One region of the Sporosarcina sp. 6E9 genome, then DNA from elsewhere that is predicted to be linked to it. Evidence: riboswitches for the same ligand, from Rfam matches in the RefSeq annotation. Region 1 holds a riboswitch; the other holds the start of a gene.

Region 1 (6,127 bases):
TAAGAAACTAAATGTAAGTCGGTTTTGTTATTTTCTTCTCTTGATTAACAGCATCTCCGCTTTTAACCCTTTAAGTAATGCGACGACCATTAGTAATATAATGAACGAGAAAGGTAAAGCCGCTATAATGATTGTGTTCTGCAAAGCGGTTAAGCCATTTACGGATAATAAGATGACAGCAATCGTCGATTGGATAGCACCCCAGCCAAGTTTTACAACATTTGGAGGTGTTAACGAGCCATTTGTTGATAGCATACCAAGAACGAATGTCGCAGAATCCGCTGAAGTAATAAAGAATGATGATATCAACAAGACGGCTACGATTGACAGTACCCATGGCCAAGGCATCGCGCTAAACATTTCAAAAATAGTGAGCTCTGTCGATGTGCTAGCTAAATCACGAACGCCAACCTTTTGCATATTCACAGCGGTTGTACCAAATGTCGCCAACCAGAACGCTCCTAAAATTGTCGGCGCAAGTAGAACGCCTATTAAAAACTCTCGAATTGTACGTCCTTTTGATACACGGGCGATGAACATACTCACAAATGGTGCCCAAGCAATCCACCATGCCCAGTAGAATATCGTCCAACCATTTAGCCATTCTCGATTACCTTCATCGAGTGGCGCTGTTCGAAAACTCATATCAACAATGTTTGCCAAATAACCACCAAATGAATCCGTGAACATATTCAAAATCAGCAATGTCGGTCCAAGAATTAGAACAAATAAGAGTAGAACAACAGCTAATACAAGATTCATATTTGATAAATATTTAATCCCTCGGCTAAGTCCTGACCAAGCTGATATAACAAACAAAACAGTGACGATTGCTATAATAATGAGTTGAGGGAAAATCCCAATTTCAATACCAAACAGATAATTCAACCCGGCATTAATTTGAACAGCGCCGAAGCCGAGCGAAGTTGCGACTCCGAACGTTGTAGCGAAAACGGCAAGAACATCAACGAAAATACCCCATGGACCTTCCATTTTCTTACCGAAAATCGGCTTCAATGTTGCTGAAATTAAACCTGGTTCTCCTTTACGGAACTGAAAGAATGCTAGCGATAGGGCAACAATTGCATACATAGCCCAAACGTGGAATCCCCAATGGAAAAATGACTGACGTAATCCTTCTTTAAACGCTGCCGCTGTATTTGGATCCGCTGTCGCTGGACTGATTGCGTAGTGTGATAATGGTTCCGCAGCCCCGTAAAAGACAAGACCTATACCCATACCAGCAGAAAACAGCATTGCAATCCAAGTGACCGTCGAAAATTGTGGCCGATCGGAATCTTTACCAAGCCGGATTTTCCCATACGGACTTAATATAATAAATACACAAAACGCCAACATGAATGACATAAGTACCATGTAATACCAACCGAATGTTGAGGCAACAAAGTCCTTGATGGTTGTTGTAACGGCTTCAAAGCTGTCCGGTGCCAAAGCTCCATAGCCAACTGCTAAAATAATCAGTGCCATAGTTATATAAAATACATTTGATATTTTTCTCATAGACCCTCCTATAGAATTACGATTTCGATATAATTTTCAACTATATCATATCCATTATTAAATACAACCGCTACGCTAGCGAACGATTCTAATGCGTATTTTAGTCCTCGTTATTTATATCTATATCACGTGGAAGTGGTCAATTCTTAAGTTTTTTCGCTGATCCGTACATATAACAATCCCTTCTAAACAAAATACCCACCTTTTCAATTGTATAAACTGAAATGGTGGGTATTAAATAATGATTATATTTTTAAAATATAATCGACTTCACATTACTTTCCTTTTTTGATTAATATAGCTTCCGCTTTTAGTGCTTTCATTAATGCAACAACCATGAGCAACATGATGAAGGAAAACGGTAAAGCTGCGATCGTTATGGTGTTTTGTAAAGCGGTTAACCCGTTCACTGATAGCAATATGACGGCAATTGTTGACTGAATCAGTCCCCAGATGAGCTTCACAGTGTTCGGCGGCGTCAATGATCCGTTCGTAGATTGGATACCCAACACGAATGTTGCAGAGTCTGCCGACGTAATGAAAAACGAAGCGATTAAGATAACAGCAGTAATCGAAAGGAATAATGATCCAGGCATTGCGTCAAACATCGCAAAAATCGTCAGTTCCGTACTAAACTTTGTTAAATCGGAAAGGCCACTCATTTGGATATCATTTGCGGTTGCGCCGAATGCGGCGAACCAAAATGTGACCAAAATAGTGGGTGCAATGAGTACGCCAACTAAAAATTCACGAATTGTCCGGCCTTTTGAAACACGGGCAATAAACATGCTGACAAACGGCGCCCATGAGATCCACCAAGCCCAATAGAAAATTGTCCAACCATCAAGCCATGCCCGATTATCGCTATCCAACGGGGCTGTACGAAAGCTCATCTCAATGAGGTGTGCAAGGTAGCCTCCAAACGAATCTGTAAACATATTTAAAATAAGTAAAGTCGGTCCCAGAATGACAACCAAGCCTAGAAGCACAAGGGCAACGACTAAGTTGGTGTTTGATAAATACTTAATCCCTTTGCTTAAGCCTGTCCATGATGATGCGATGAATAAAACTGTCACGACAGCAACGATGAAGAATTGTGAAGTAATGCCAATCTCAATTCCGAATAAGTGATTGAGGCCTGCGTTAATTTGAACAGCACCGAAGCCGAGTGAAGTGGCGACGCCAAATGCAGTCGCGAATACGGCTAGAACGTCAACAAGAATACCCCATGGACCTTCCATTTTTTTGCCGAAAATCGGCTTCAATGTTGCTGAAATTAAGCCCGGTTCGTCTTTTCTGAACTGAAAGAAAGCTAAAGATAAGGCAATAATGCCATACATCGCCCATACATGAAATCCCCAGTGAAAATAAGTTTGTCGCAAACTTTCTTTAAAAGCTGCCGCAGTATTTGGATCTTCTGTCGCTGGATTGATTGCAAAGTGCGATAACGGTTCTGCAGCGCCGTAAAATACAAGTCCGATTCCCATTCCTGCAGAAAATAGCATGGCAATCCATGTAACTGTTGAAAATTGCGGACGGTCCGTGTCTTTACCTAAACGAATTTTTCCATATGGACTTAAAAGAAGAAAAATTGCTAAGGCAACCATAAATGACATCAACATCATATAATACCAACCAAATGTTGACGCAACAAGGTTTTTAATGTTTGTTGTAATGGCCTCAAAACTTTCCGGTGCAATGGCACCATAGCCAACAGCTATGATAATCAGTGCGATTGTTATAAAAAATACATTTGATATTTTCTTCATTTTTCCCCCTACTAATATTTGGTTTTTTGCACATGATTTTCTACTATAACAGAATCGATTTTTTAGGCAAATCAAGTTTTAAGGGTAGTATTCCGAATTTCAAAGCTTTTATGCATGGTTTTATCGTCACTTGTATTGCTACAGAATTGAGTTTCGATAGAGGAGGAAGAGTACTAAATTAGCTTTTCATTTTTGTTGAAAATAAATCATAAATGAATAAAAAGACTTGGTATAGATCGAAGAACATTCAAGACTTTAAACCTATTAATCCTCGTCTTTTATATCTCGGTCAGGTGGAAGCGGCTCATTCAACCATTCAGTCAATTGCTGTTTTGCGATTTCAAGTTGATCAAAATACAGTTCGAACTGGTCTTGGTTAATCATAAACTGTTCTCCGTCATGAACCGCACGAATGCGTCCTTCCAGTACGTATTTAGTGACTTGTTCGACAGGCATACCAAGTTGCTCAGCAGCCTTTGGGATTGTAATATACATCGTTTCGCACGCCTCCTTAGTAAAATACCCACCATTTCAGACTGAAATGGTGGGTATTAAAGATTAAATAAGTTTTTTGAAATCTAATCGTTTATTCAATGCATACATAATTGGCACGCCAATCGCCATAATTATGAATTCACCAAGTGCAAGGATTAGATACACGGATAGAAACGGGATTCCATTGTAATCTGGTATATCTGCAAAAATTTTAAGTTGATAAGCGATGATAATCATTAAAATTGTGAAAACTGCGGTGTTAACCAACATTCTTTTAATAATGCCTTTAATGAATTTCGCTGAAATAATCGTAATGGAAAGAGCAAGTAAAGAATGAAACACGCCAAAAACGACATCAACTAAAATCGGTGAGAAAAGAAAGTTGGCAACGAGGACGCCAATTACAATCCCGAATATATACTTTTTATTAAAAACAACGAGATGATTAAATATCTCTGAAACTCGAAATTGAACGAGCATAAATCCGAAAGGGACGATCAAAAATGTAACAGCCACATACAAAGCGGCAATAACACCACTCGTAGCCATAGTTCTAACGTTCATTATTCATTTCTCCTTAGTTTTTTTCCGTGGGATGGTTACGAACCACGTATTCATATAGCATAACTTTATCCATTATACACATCCCGTGGAAAATGTGAAGCGGTTTTATTATGAAGCGCACCCGGTAATTGGAAGACTTGAGGATGTTCCTTAGTCTGCAAACAATGAAAAGGAGATAGTGTGTTCTTGATACATGGTGTGTTTATAGGTACAAAGAATGGTATTCTAATAGTAAAGCGATTGGAGGGGAAGCTTTGTCACAACGTCTTTCATATTGTCTAGTTTTGTTAGGGGCTGTGCTTTGGGGGACAACGGGAACAGCTCAAACGTTCATGCCGCAAACAATTCATCCACTAGCGGTAGGGGCCTCAAGACTCGCGGTGGGTGGTTTCACATTATTAGCTATTTTACTGATCATGCGAAAAATAGATTTTCGAAACTGGCCGTGGCGTCCCACGATATATGCTGCAATTTCGATGGCTGTCTTCCAGTATTTGTTTTTCTCTTCTGTAAGACTAACTGGAATTGCGATTGGGACGGTTGTGATCATTGGAAGCGCACCCGTTTTTTCAGGATTTATAGAATGGCTTGTATTGAAACGTCGCCCAAATGGCGTATGGATGATTGCGACGTTACTCGCAATTGTTGGATGCGCCTTGCTCTTTATAAAAAATGATGGAATCGCCGTCAATCCAATTGGCGTGACAATGTCGCTCGGCGCTGGACTATTATTTGCGTTTTATGCACTTGTCAATAAAGAAGTCCTTGAAAAAACGGAAGCTATTCCCGCCGTTGCAGTCATCTTTTCAATGAGTGCACTTATGTTACTGCCATTTCTTTTACGATTTGACACGGAGGGGCTGCTGACTGGAAGCGGAATTGCAGTGGTCATCTACCTTGGAATCGCAACGACGAGCGTTGCCTATATTCTATTTTCAACGGGGCTGAAACGCATACCTTCCTCATCTGCCGTAACGCTTTCACTTGCAGAACCGCTCACAGCGGCTTTGCTAAGTGTTTTTATTGTAGGAGAGCGCTTAATTTTAACCTCATGGATTGGAATTGTCATGCTGCTCGGCGGGATTTTGGTTTTAACAATGAGTAGACGAAAAACAAAAGAAAGCCATGTCGCGTGTGAATGACATGGCTTAGTTTATGGGTGCATCTATTATAGGTTCCGCATGAACGGGCTCGGCATTTCGAATTGCCCGTATTAAAACAATAAATATGATTTCCATAATAAATGTGAGTATCGCAACAACTGCAAGCCATGAATGACTTGGCATATTCATTGAAAAAGACAAGAAAGCTAATGAAAGTAGATTGAATGTCATATAAAAAGTAAAGACAGTGTTCGTCCGATTAATTAATGCTGTATGTTCGTAATCTTCCACTATCCTTTTCAAAATCAAGAAAACAGCGTAAGCAAGAATTAATTTTAAAAAAAGCAATCCAGCTGAATAGATGCCCCAGCCAAAAGAAATTACCCCGTCTAGATTAACAAAAGTAGTTGGAATGGACACGAAAATCATTCCGACAGCAAAAATTCCTGCTTTTTGTGCGATTGGATAATGTTCTCGAAGTCCAAAACAGCCCGATGCGATTAAACAATAACCAATAGGATCGGGAAGTATGTCAATCATCTCAATATTAAATTGTAGTAGTACAAAGAGGTATCCCCAAAAAATTAAATTCAAAGCACTTTTCATTTTGAAGCACCTCTTTCATGAATCAGCCTGTCAACATCTTCTTGATTTAAATTAGGTAACTGGCTATTA
Region 2 (6,127 bases), on a different contig from region 1:
AAATATAGAAGGGACTCATTATTATAAAAAAGACATTTGCGTATGAAAGAGAATTGCCATCATTACCGATACCTCCGTTAACTAGCACACAAACGAAACTCCTCGAGTGGGTTGAACCTCTCCTAACTGAAACGCAATTTCAAAACACAACAGAAGTTGTGAATCGATTTTTCCGAAAAGATGGGGAAGCTGAAATGCTTCAGGAAAAACTTCATGAATGGGACGACAAATTGTCTGGAAGTTGGCTCAAGCCTTTTTGGGATGATGCATATTTGAAATATCGTGGTTCATTGCCAACAGGGATGAATTTCAATATTTTATTGGACAATAAAAAGCATGAAAACCGCTATACGAGAGCTGAGTTGGTTGGGAAAGTAGGCCGTTTGGTCGCGGAGTTTTATCATACGATTATTGACGGGGAAATAGAGCCAGTTACACTTAGCGGAATTCCGCTTGATATGGGGCAATATAAGAAGTTTTTCCGCTCCGTCCGCATCCCTAGAGTTGAAAGAGATGAGTTTAGATTAGCTGAATTTGATAAAAGAAATAATCACATCGTTATCTTATATAAAAATAACTTTTATAAAGTAAATGTAACGAATCGTGAAGGCGCGATTTATCAAAGTAAAGAAATTGCATCAGCTATTGAACAGGTATTTCAATCAGAGAAAAATGAAGGTGCAAACGTCGGCATTTTTACAACAGCCAGAAGAGATGAAGCGGCAAGAGTCTATGAAGAACTGTCTGTTTCAAAAATAAATGCAGAAAATCTTCAAGCGATTGCTGATGCACTTATTGTCATTTCGTTGGACGAAGATAGCAATCATTCACAAGAGGCGATTGAAAATCTGATGTTAAATGGATCAAATAAGTATTTCGATAAAACAATTCAAGTTGTCATTACGAAAAAAGGTGAACTTGGTTACAGTATTGAACATACTGCTGTGGATGGCACAACGATATTTGCGGTTATTAGCTATGTAAATGACGGACTTTCCACTGATGCTCCTGAATTAATTCAGACGACTGAAGAAACTGTAGTAGAAAAAATGGCGTGGGAAATTTCAACGGAAGTTCAGCACTCGCTAACGAGATTTCAACAAGAATTTGCGCAAACGAAAAGTGATTTTCATGTCAAATCAAGAACCTTCTCGGAATTTGGTTCAGACGAGATTAAAAATATGAACATCAGTCCAGATGCATTTTTCCATATGGCCTTGCAAATTGCCCAGTACAGAACGTTCGGTGTGCTAAGAAGTGTGTATGAGCCTGTATCTGTCCGCGTTTTCCATGAAGGTAGGACAGAATGTGCCAGAGCGACTAGTATGGAGAAATGGAACCTAGTGAAGGCGTTGGAAAACGGTGAAAAAGACAACGAGACTTTGTATTCATTAATGAAGAAAGCTGGCGCTGCACATTCGAATCGAATTATCGAGTGTCGTAAAGGTTTCGGTGTTGAGAGGCATATGTTTGGCCTTGAACAAATTTATTATCTACACGGCGAAGACTTAGGGTTAAAGGAATTGCCTGAAATCTTTAATGATGAAGGGTATTTAACAATGCGACATGATTTCATCTCGACAAGCGGAATGGCTTATGACAATGTGAAATATCGGATTTTCGGACCTGTCGTAGAGGGCGGATTTGGATTAGCTTATATTTTATTGGATCAGTCAATATCTATAAACATTTCGTGTCGTATTTCAGAGGAAAAGCAGGCGCAGCAATTAACAAATCATTTAATCGATGCGCTAAGGGAATTACGTCAGATTGGCAATAGCCAGCAAAAATTTTAGGTACCTGTGCAAGACACTAATCAGTAAATTCACTACAATTGCATAAAGTGAAAAGGGGATATCGACTGCGTAACGCTTTGTCGATATCCTCTTGTTTTTTTATCCGACGCCTTGAATAGTCATAATTGCGCCTTGCACAGGTACCGACCAAAAGAAAGCACCGCCGATAAGCACCGTCAAAGTTTCGCCTTAAACGCCGCGTTTATTCCCCCATACGAGTGTATGCAGTTGGGGTAGTACTTTAGCGTCGTTCATGATTGTTGAGTGAACTGTTTTTTCGATTAGCCACTCATAGCGTTCGAGCAAATTCGTAACGAGAACGCTATCATCTGTTGTCAATGTATCATCATTTCCAGTTTGTAAAAAGAATGGAAATGATGGGTAGCGTAGATGTATTTCTTCCGCATATATAAAATCTGCATCATCGAAAATGACAATTTTAAGACTGGCGTTTGAGTTCACCAGACGTTCCATGAAGATGTCCAGTTTATTGAAATCCGTTGTCATCTTGGAACTTGGCGGTTTTGGAGAGAGCGTAATATCGTCTACTTTTAGCAACCAATCTTGCCAAAAAGAAGCTTGTGTTTCAACTGCAACTTTCCATCCTTCGGCATGGCATATATCGATGAACTCGCCAAGGCCTTTGTGAAGTGCGGGATTCCCACCTGAAATTGTGACATGTGAAAAGGACTGTCCGCCTATGTTTTTGAGTTCCTCTACAATTTCAATTGGGCGTTTCAATTCACTTTTACCCGAGCCGTCCCACGTAAAACTTGAATCGCACCAAGCGCATGAATAATCACATCCAGCAGTTCGGACGAACATCGTTTTTTGCCCCATAACCATACCTTCACCTTGAATTGTTGGACCGAATACTTCCATTACAGGAATTTTCATAGAGCGTCCTCATGTTCTGGTCGGTAGACGACATAGCTTGTCGGCGTTTCCCGAACAATGACTTGAAGACAGACTGGCTGATTTATTCTTGTCTGCAGTACTATTTGAATGGACTGCGAAATCTGTTCTGCTAAACGTTCAGTCGTTGGAAAATTCGTTTGGAATTCAGGATGATCATTTAGGACGGAATGATCATACTTTTTATGAATTAAATCTTTAATTATCTTGAAATCAATGAGGAAACCGGATGAGTCCAATTTGTTTCCTCCGATTGTTACATTTATATAGTAAGTATGGCCATGCATCATCTGACATTTCCCAGCATCTTCGTTTGGAATGAAATGCGCAGCTGAAAAATGCATGTCTTTATTTAATTCGAATCGATAGGAATGTTGCACTTGTGGATAAAATTGTTGCATCATTTGGCCGCACCTACTGACTTTTGAGATAAGTAAGTGGCAAGTCCCGCGTTTCGCAACAAGCACGCAGGACATTTTCCGCATCCTGAACTTGGGATCCCGTTGTAGCAAGTAAGCGTTTTTTCTTGCACAAAATCAAACGCATCAAGTTCATCAGCCAATGCCCACACTTCAGATTTATCCAGCCACATGAGCGGTGTATGGATAACGAACCTTCCGTCCATTGCTAAATTCAATGTGACATTAAGAGACTTGATAAAATTGTCCCGGCAATCAGGATAGCCGCTGAAGTCTGTTTCACTAACACCAGTAATGAGATGGCGAGCGCCAATGGCATCCGCATAAACAGCCGCAAATGAGAGAAATAAATGATTCCTCCCGGGTACAAAAGTCGACGGAAGTTCGCCGTCCTTTTCTATCACGTCGATATCATCCCGCGTTAATGCATTTGCAGATAACTGATTAATCAAATTCATATCCAGCACCTTGAATGATACATTGAGTTCTTTTGCAATTAATCGCGCATATTCAATTTCATCCGAATGGCGCTGTCCATAATCGAACGTCACCGTCGCAACTTCACCAAATTTTTTTAATGCCCAAAACAGGCACGTCGTACTATCCTGGCCGCCACTAAAAACAACGACCGCTTTTTCATTCTTCAAAGTAATCATCTCCTTAGTTTTTTAGAGAGGGAGTTCGCGAACCTCTTTTTACAATGCTAATGATAACATATATACAACCCTCAGGGGGAGAGTAATAGGTACCTGTGCAAGACACTAATCAGTATATTCACTACAATTGCATAGCCGTGAATAGTCATAATTGCACCTTGCACAGGTACCTATTCTACGATCCATGCGGGAGCACGGGAACACTACTTTTCTGTTATACTATTCTTCTAGAACGTTAATGACTGCTAAAATTATTTTTCATTATTAACATAGCGTTAGAAGTGCGGGAGGGGTGGCTTATATGATGGAACCTTATTTCATAACTGCATCTAAGAGAATGTGCCAAGAGGCCGGTATGGATCCAAATGAGGTTTCAAGACCGAAGAAATTTTTAAGTGAAGTAGCATTTGAGGATAGACGAAAATCCTATAGTGAAATATTATCTGTTGTGAGTTTTTTCTCGAATAAACTACTAGACTCGCTACAGGGGACGCCAATACTTGTGGTGGTTTCGGATGCAGAGGGTTATCTGTTAGATATTGATGGGGATGCAACGATCAAATCTATGATTGAACAATTTGGCATTAAAAAGGGCAGTCTTTTCACTCAAGAAGATACGGGAACGAATGTGATTAGTCTCGCATTGCAAGAGAAGCAACCAATCAGTATTATTGGCGACCAACATTATCATACTTTTCTTCATGAAATTGCGTGCTATGGAACGGCGTTTTATATTACTGATGAAAATAAAAAGCTTGGCAGCGTATGTATCATGATGCCGATTCAGTTTCAGAATCCGCTCTTCTTAACGATGTTAAGCCAGTCGATTGATTCGATTGAAAGAGAGTTATTACTGAGAAAACAAAATAGGAAATTGGATATTCTTAATCAAATCATGTTGAGCAGAACCCGAAACGGAATTGTAATTACTGATGAGTTTGGCATCACAATCGAGTTTAATGAATTTGCTCAAAAAATCTCGAATACTAGTCGGGAATCAGTCATCGGGAGAAATATTTGCGAATCGCCTTTAACTGGTGACTATTTCAAAGAAGTACTGGAACAAGAAAAAATGTTTAATAATGAAGAACTTAAATTTGAAGATAAGTCCGGGAATCTTGTCGTCTGCCTATTTGATGCACAACCGATTTATGAAGGGGACAAAATGATTGGTGCTTTTGGTCAGTTCAGAGATATTTCCGAAAGGTATTTATTGCAAGAGCAATATAACTACTTAGCCTATCATGATGAATTAACGAAATTGCCTAACCGCCGATATATAAAAAGAGAAATAGACACAATCATCCGGGAACTCCACTCGGGCGTTCATCGGACATTAGCACTTTTATACATAGATTTGGATCGTTTTAAAATCATTAATGATAATTTCAATCATTCATACGGGGATTACTTGCTTACAGAGGTGAGTAAGCGTTTATCAACTTGCCTGGGTGAAAATGATGTTCTTGCCCGAATGGGTGGTGATGAATTCATCTTCTTGCTCAAGGATTTTGAAGATGCTAATTACGTTGAAAACAAAGCAGAAGCGATCATTAATCTGTTTACGCAACCATTTTTAATTCAAAATAAAGAAATTCATACGACAGCTAGTATAGGCGTTGCGATTTATCCAGATTATCCACTTTCCTATGAAAAGCTTATGGTTTATGCTGACAACGCGATGTATCAAGCAAAATTACAAGGTAAAAACCGATACGTCGTTCACAGTTCCGATATATTAAAAGTCATGCAAGACGAATACAGTCTGGAGTTAGATTTGGGAAGAGCGGTTGAGAATAATGAGTTTGTCCTTCATTACCAACCTCAAGTTCATAATCTTACCGGCGAATTGGTTGGATTTGAGGCGCTTATTCGCTGGGAACATCCAGTGCATGGACTTTTACTACCCGGTAAGTTTATCAAACTCGCAGAAGAAAACGGTTCAATCACACAAATTGGCGAATGGGTTATTAATGAAGCATGTGCGCAAAATAAAAAGTGGCAAGAGGCTGGTATGCCGCCACTGAAGATGTCCGTAAATCTATCTACACAACAATTTCTTACGACAAACCTCATTAATTTTATGGAAGAAGTTTTGGAACGTACGCAACTCAATCCGGAGTGTTTCGTTGTGGAAATTACAGAATATATGGCTATGGAATACGATTATTCCATTCGCGTTTTGAAACAGTTAAAGGCACTTGGTATCGGAATCAGTATTGATGATTTTGGGACAGGGTATAGCTCGCTGAATTACTTGAAAGACTTTCCGATTGATACGATTAAGATTGACAAGTCATTCATCGACGAATTAATGAATGATCGGAATGGTGCTTTAATC

Evidence for each region. A riboswitch is a leader RNA that binds a small molecule or an ion and turns the genes downstream of it on or off. The one in region 1 is predicted to bind preQ1.
Region 2: linked by a shared signal. The riboswitch ahead of queC (7-cyano-7-deazaguanine synthase QueC) and the one ahead of J4G36_RS12300 (QueT transporter family protein) in region 1 are both predicted to bind preQ1.

What each region holds. Positions count from the first base shown of each region.
Region 1 covers NZ_JAGEMN010000002.1:142,734-148,860, reverse strand. Annotated here, with positions in the region: gene J4G36_RS12315 (glycine betaine uptake BCCT transporter) at 28-1,521, opposite strand; gene J4G36_RS12310 (BCCT family transporter) at 1,797-3,290, opposite strand; gene J4G36_RS12305 (MerR family transcriptional regulator) at 3,555-3,785, opposite strand; gene J4G36_RS12300 (QueT transporter family protein) at 3,849-4,349, opposite strand; PreQ1 riboswitch class I at 4,357-4,401, opposite strand; gene J4G36_RS12295 (EamA family transporter) at 4,604-5,491, shown strand; gene J4G36_RS12290 (hypothetical protein) at 5,498-6,046, opposite strand; gene J4G36_RS12285 (hypothetical protein) at 6,055-6,127, opposite strand, start outside.
Region 2 covers NZ_JAGEMN010000001.1:1,991,510-1,997,636, reverse strand. Annotated here, with positions in the region: gene J4G36_RS10165 (choline/carnitine O-acyltransferase) at 54-1,796, shown strand; gene queE (7-carboxy-7-deazaguanine synthase QueE) at 1,986-2,693, opposite strand; gene queD (6-carboxytetrahydropterin synthase QueD) at 2,690-3,115, opposite strand; gene queC (7-cyano-7-deazaguanine synthase QueC) at 3,112-3,777, opposite strand; PreQ1 riboswitch class I at 3,785-3,828, opposite strand; gene J4G36_RS10145 (EAL domain-containing protein) at 4,088-6,127, shown strand, end outside.